DNA from 2 places in the Marinobacter sp. VGCF2001 genome. Region 1 is predicted to be linked to the other one. Evidence: riboswitches for the same ligand, from Rfam matches in the RefSeq annotation. Region 1 holds a riboswitch; the other holds the start of a gene.
What was found. A riboswitch is a leader RNA that binds a small molecule or an ion and turns the genes downstream of it on or off. The one in region 1 is predicted to bind thiamine pyrophosphate.
Positions count from the first base shown of each region.

Region 2: it holds a riboswitch for thiamine pyrophosphate, as region 1 does, so the genes downstream of both, thiC (phosphomethylpyrimidine synthase ThiC) here and thiB (thiamine ABC transporter substrate binding subunit) in region 1, are expected to answer to the same signal.

Region 1 is NZ_JBNFVX010000006.1:140,586-143,993, forward strand. Features, by position in the region: gene ACP2AU_RS08765 (thiamine/thiamine pyrophosphate ABC transporter permease ThiP) at 1-670, opposite strand, end outside; gene thiB (thiamine ABC transporter substrate binding subunit) at 675-1,679, opposite strand; TPP riboswitch at 1,729-1,820, opposite strand; gene ACP2AU_RS08775 (START domain-containing protein) at 1,898-2,590, opposite strand; tRNA gene ACP2AU_RS08780 (tRNA-Gly) at 2,828-2,903, shown strand; tRNA gene ACP2AU_RS08785 (tRNA-Cys) at 2,955-3,028, shown strand.
Region 2 is NZ_JBNFVX010000009.1:47,575-50,982, forward strand. Features, by position in the region: gene ACP2AU_RS10405 (NUDIX domain-containing protein) at 1-257, opposite strand, end outside; gene thiC (phosphomethylpyrimidine synthase ThiC) at 374-2,251, opposite strand; TPP riboswitch at 2,332-2,445, opposite strand; gene ACP2AU_RS10415 (TolC family outer membrane protein) at 2,633-3,408, shown strand, end outside.

The sequences.
Region 1 (3,408 bases):
CGCCCAGGGTCATGATGATTGCAAAGCTGGTGAAACAAAGCGTGAACACCAGCGCCGCGAGGCCCGGCAGCACCGGTTTGACTGCGGGCCAGTGCACCGACCGCCACAGCCACAATCCACCCAGCCCAAGCTGAGAGGCAGCCCGCATTCTGGGTGCGGGTATGGCATCCATAGCCTGCAAAAGGACCCGGGCCGCCAGCGGGGCATTGAAGAATACATGGGCAAGCAGAATGCCGTTAAGCCCGTAGAGGTTCCAGCCGTTCCCGGGCAACCAGGCGTTGAGAAGCCCGGTCGCCCAGCCCTGGCGACCGAAAACGCCGATGAGGCCCGACACGGCCACGATGGTGGGCAACACCAGGCTTAATTCCATCAAGCGCAAAATCGCCGAGCGGCCGGGAAAACGGGCATAGCGGGCGAGGGCGGCGGCTACCGGCAGCGCAATGGCGAGGCTCAGTGCAACTGATAACACAGCCTGCCACAGGGTAAAGCGCACCACACTCTGGAAGTACGAGCCTGAGAGTATCGCGCCGATGTCCAGTCCGCCGGCCTGCCGCAACAAACTCCCCATACCGAGGACCACCAGCAGTAACAGGCCGGCACCAAACAACAGGCCAGGCCAGAGTTGCCAGCGTGGATGACTGAGCGGAGCGGTTTGGTAAGGGATTGGCATCGAGTTACTGCGTTAGCGCATTCAGCCAGTCATTCACAAGCTGGCGGCGATCAGATGCAACCTCAGCTGGGTCTATGTACAACGCTTTTGTTGGTTCGATGAGCTTGCTGAATACCTCAGGCAGTTCATCACCCAGCTCAATGGCGGGATACATCACATTTTTCAGGGGAATGTGGCGCTGGAAATCCGGAGTCAGCATGAAGTCCAGGAAGGCTCTGGCCAGGTCTTTGTTGCCCGAGCTGTCCACCAGGGCGGCGACCTCTACCTGCAGATAATGTCCCTCTTCAAACTGTGCGGCCTGATAGCGATCGGTTTTGTCGATCGCCATATGGTAGGCGGGCGAGGTGCTGTAAGACAGAATCATGGGGGCCTCACCGTTCATGAACAGCGAGAAGTAACCGTCGCTCCAGCTCTGGGTTGTGGCCAGAATCTTGCCGCTGAGCTGCTGCCACTTTTCGGCAGCCTGATCCCCGTAAACCGAATGCATCCACAGCAGCAGGCCCAGCCCGGGCGTACTGGTGCGTGGGTCCTGAATGATAATCTTCAGGTCGTCAGGGGCATTGATGAGTGCTTCCAGACTGGCCGGTGGCTCCGGCAGCTGCTCGGTATCGTAGACAAACGCAAAGTAACCCCAGTCGTAGGGCACAAAGACGTCGTCATTCCAGGTTACCGGAAGTGCAAGATTTTCCAGTGACTGCTCATGGCGGCCCAGAAGACCGGTTTGCCGCGCGGTTTCCATGGTGCCCGTATCCAGACCCAGAACGACGTCTGCCGGTGTGGAGCTTCCCTCCAGCCTCAAGCGCTGAAGAATGTCGCCACCACTGTCCAGAACGGTGTAGTTCAACGTACATTGGCATTCGGCTTCAAAGGCTTCCTTTACGGCCGGCCCTGGGCCCCATTCAGCTGCAAAAGACGGGTGGGTATAAACATTCAACACGGGGGATTCGTTGCCTGCGGCGAGGGCAGGCAGAAAAACGGCAAACATGGCTGGAATCAGACGCGAAATCATAGAATGGCCCCTAGATCAGTTGCCGGGGCACCACTCCGCGAACACCACAGTCTGGTGGTGACTCAATCCCTACGCCAGTGCGAGCTGGTTCAGGTTCCGCGGGTATGGTCTCAGCCTTGGCAGGCACCCCGTTGAGTGATGTCGATGTTATCACGGCCAGGGCGCCGCCCGGAATTGTTTCAGGGAAAGTGGGCAATAGCGTGCAAACCGGAGCGGTATCAGGAGCCGCTGGCCGGGAATCGTAAGTTGTGCTTTTCCATAAGCTCCGCTGGCGGTGTCTGAACCGAATAGTCCCGGTAGGGCGCTGTCTCCATCATCCGTTTCAGGCCCTCCAGGGTTCGGACAGGTGCATCGGTGGCTACAATATTGGCGATCCAGGCCGGAACCAGGCCACCCGGATCCATATGGGTCGTAAAAGTAATGCGTATCCAGCCATCCGCGAGAGGCTCCACAAGAAAACGGTTATCCAGCATGGGAATGCGAACATAGCCTGCCTGAACCGGTGCGGCCTCTGGCCGGCCTGTAGACCGAACGGTCACGGCACTACCAGGCTTTGGCTGAATAAACACGGATTTCATAACCACATCCCGGACTGACGCCGGCCAGACACCATCAAATTCCATCCAGAGCAGACGTTCGCCCTCTGGAGTGTAATGGTAGTTGGCCTCCTGACAGTTGTAGATCCATTGCGGGCAGAGCGAAATATCGTCGATTACTGACAGAGCCGTCACAATGGAATGGTGTGTTTCAACCACACCTCGAAATTGCTTGATGGGTGTATCTGGCACCGAACGGACAAACGTGTTGATGCCGGTTCGTTCCGGGCTGACCTGCGCGGGAACCCAGCCCTCTGCAAGCAAGCCGGAAGAGAGAGCCATCAGCATAATGAAGGAAAGAAAACGGGGGGACATAAAACGCAGCCTCACTGAATCATGATGTGCCAGGGATTCTGAGCCAAAAGAACGAAACACACCGTTAAGTTGATCCTGTTAAGCGGGACTTGACCCTAAATGACAGGGCTTGGAATGTGTGGCTAAAATTTGCTCACAATTGAAGTAAAAACAGAAACTTGAAAAAAGGTATTGACGAAACAACCGTAATCCGTAGAATACGCATCCGTTGTCGGGGCATTGCTTCGGTGACTTAGAGCGGGAATAGCTCAGTTGGTAGAGCACAACCTTGCCAAGGTTGGGGTCGCGAGTTCGAATCTCGTTTCCCGCTCCAATTTCCAAGTCTCTCACGCCCCCTGAGAGCAGAGCCCGAAACGGCTTACCCGGCGCGGTGGCAGAGTGGTTATGCAGCGGACTGCAACTCCGTGTACGCCGGTTCGATTCCGACCCGCGCCTCCATTTCTTTCCCTTTATTTTTAGTTGGTTACGATTTCGGAAAATAACCGGCGTCTTTCCCGTGAACATACCGCGAACGTTTTTTCGTTATTGTCCGTATCTCTCAGCGATTTTAGCCTCGATTTTGACCGCTCAGGTGGTCGGATCAATCGGTAGTGTTTCCGCATTTGCGCCGACTCGCGCCTGCCTTATCGCGGGCAAGCGGGTTGGGTGAAATGAGTGCCCGTTTTTGCCTGTAAAAAATATTAGTGAGATCATGAAAAGTGTAAATAAAGTGTAGTTAGTGTAAATAAAGTTCTGGCCGGCGGAAGACAGGGAAATCATGCAGTACGCAGGTTACGCACATCTTATTAATCAGGACAGTATCTCGGCCATAGCGCAGG
Region 2 (3,408 bases), on a different contig from region 1:
CAGGGCGACTGATCGCGCTCCAATGCCCCCAGGCGAAACTGTTCCAGCAAAACAATTTCATCGCGCTCGGGATCGTAGGGAAGCACACAGGTGGCATCTCCGCGAATAAAGAGCTCGCGGGTGAAGACAGGCATTTCTCGGCCATCAAAGCGCGGATGCGTCAACCAGAACTTATCCATGCGGAAAAAACCCTGAAACACGGTCTCACGCTTAACAACACGGACGTCACTGGCCTGGAACTGAAACGGTTTTGGCATCGGTCATCCCGGCGTCATATTCGGCCTTGAACGATAGCGGGAGCCGGGGCGGGGTGCAAGTTAACACCCCGCCCACCGAGTGCTTCAGGGCTCAGTAAATGCCGAGCCCCGGCCGCCTACACCTTGTCGTAAAGCTTACTGCCGGCATCCACAAACTCCCGGGATTTTTCCTGCATCCCGGCGTCGATGGCGGAGACTTCATCCATGCCGTGCTCGGCGGCGTAATCCCGCACTTCCTGGGAGATCTTCATGGAGCAGAACTTGGGGCCGCACATGGAGCAGAAATGCGCCACTTTGGCCGATTCTTTCGGCAGGGTTTCATCGTGATAGGCCCGGGCGGTGTCAGGATCGAGGCCAAGGTTGAACTGGTCTTCCCAACGGAACTCAAAACGGGCCTTGGAAAGCGCATTGTCCCGAACCTGGGCTCCCGGATGCCCTTTCGCCAGATCGGCGGCGTGAGCGGCAATTTTGTAGGTGATGATGCCGGTTTTCACATCGTCCTTGTTGGGGAGCCCCAGGTGCTCCTTGGGTGTGACGTAGCAGAGCATGGCGCAGCCATACCAGCCAATCATGGCCGCACCAATACCTGAGGTGATGTGGTCGTAGCCCGGTGCGATATCGGTGATCAGCGGGCCCAGGGTGTAGAACGGCGCTTCGTCACAGCATTCGAGCTGTTTATCCATATTCTCTTTGATCAGGTGCATCGGCACATGGCCGGGGCCCTCGATCATGCACTGAACGTCGTGCTTCCAGGCGATTTTGGTAAGTTCACCCAGAGTTTCCAGTTCACCGAACTGGGCGGCATCGTTGGCATCGGCAATGGAACCCGGGCGGAGGCCGTCGCCGAGGCTGAAGGAGACATCGTAGGCCTTCATGATTTCGCAGATGTCTTCGAAATGCTCGTACAAAAAGCTTTCTTTATGGTGCGCCAGGCACCATTTGGCCATGATGGAACCACCCCGGGAGACGATGCCGGTGGTCCGTTTGGCCGTCAGCGGCACATGGTGCAGGCGCACGCCGGCATGAATGGTGAAGTAATCCACGCCCTGCTCGGCCTGCTCGATCAGGGTATCCCGGAAGATTTCCCAGGTCAGATCCTCGGCCACGCCACCGACTTTTTCCAGGGCCTGGTAAATGGGCACGGTGCCAATCGGTACCGGCGAGTTGCGGATGATCCACTCGCGGGTTTCGTGAATGTTTTTACCGGTGGACAGATCCATCACCGTGTCTGAGCCCCAGCGGATGCCCCAGGTGAGTTTCTCCACTTCTTCTTCGATGGACGAGCTGACAGCGGAATTGCCGATGTTGCCGTTGATCTTCACCAGGAAGTTCCGGCCAATGATCATCGGCTCGGTTTCCGGGTGGTTGATGTTGGCAGGAATGATCGCGCGGCCAAGGGCCACTTCCTCACGCACGAACTCAGGGGTAATTTCCGGCGGCAGGTTGGCGCCGTATGACTGGCCCGGATGCTGGTCGGCCAGCAGGCCGTTTTCACGGGCGTCCTGCAGCTTCATGTTTTCCCGGATAGCGATGAATTCCATTTCGGGCGTAATGATGCCCTGGCGGGCATAGTGCATCTGGCTGACGTTCTTGCCCGGTTTGGCGCGCAGTGGTTTGCGCTCATCCATAAAACGCAGTGGGTCCAGCTGCGGGTCTTTCATCCGCCGGCGGGTGAATTCCGACGTATATTCAGGCAACTGCTCAACATCACCCCGTTCCTCAATCCAGGCCTGGCGCAGTGGTTTCAGGCCCTTTCGCAAATCTATCGTCGCTTCGGGGTCGGAATAGGGGCCGGAGGTGTCGTACACCATCACCGGAGGATTTTTTTCGCCCCCCATGTCCGTGGGGGTATCGCTCACTGTAATTTCCCGCATTGGCACGCGAAGATCGGGTCGGCTACCCTGCACGTATATCTTTCGTGAGCTTGGTAATGGTTTGATTGCTGCAGAATCTACTTGCGCAGAATCGCTCAGGTAGGAAGGAAGGTCCGTCATCGTCTGCTCCCGTTAATTGAGTGGTCGGGTCGCGTATGACGGAGCCATGCCGACACTGCGCATAAATGCGGCTTTGGCATGATTCGTACGGCCTTAATCCCTACGCCGGTATTATCCGGATCAGGTCGCGGGTTCTGCGTTGCAATCTCAGCCGATCACCGGTTCATGGTGATTCAGCACCCCGTCAAGACGCGATAAATAATCTGTCTGGCCCACAAAGTGAGTGAGCTTCTCAAGTGTAGAGACGGGAACGATTATTGTCCATAATGGTCCACCAATACCTTTGGGTCACGGTTGCGAGGATGCTCGCGACCCGCGCGACGGCCTACCGATACCTGTGTCCAGATCACGGATGCCCGGAGATAGTTTTCAGGAGCGATAATGAAGAAACGTTTACTTCCAGGATTGATCACCTTGCTGGCGGCCCAGCCGGCCTTTTCTCTGGATCTCGTGGATGCCTACGAACAGGCGCTGTCGTATGACTCGGGTATCGCATCCGCCCTGGCACAGTTTCAGGCGCAGCAGGCGGCCAGCGATGTCAGCAAAAGTAGTTTGCTACCCCAGGTCGGCGCGTTCGCTGAAGGGAACCACACGGACTTCGATGCCAAGAATGGCCCCGGCGACAGCTATAAAGCGTTCAATTACGGCGTACAGCTGACACAGCCGGTGTTCCGTGCGGATAACTGGTTCCGTTACGACGCCAGCCAGTTTCAGACCGAAGCGGCCCAGGCCCAGTACAATCTGGCCCAACAGCAACTGATCCTCGACGTTGCAACCGCGTATTTCAACGTGTTGCGAGCGCAAGACACCGTCTCCACCGCCCGGGCAACCGAAGCGGCAATCCAGCGCCAGTATGAACAGGCCCAGGAGCGCTTCGATGTCGGCTTGATTGCCATTACCGAAGTGTATGAAGCCCGCGCCAGCTATGACGACAGCAAGAGCCAGCGCATTGCGGCAGAAAACCAGCTGAACGTAGCCCGCGAGCAGTTGGCGCGACTGACCGGCGAATACGCCGAAGACCTTGAGAATCTGCGGGAGAACTTCCCGCTTGGTCGTCCGGAGCCACTGAACCCCAGCGAATGGGAGGCCACTGCGCTCGACCAGAACTGGTCTATTCAGGCCGCACTGTTCCAGTTAAATGCCAGTGAAGCCAACCT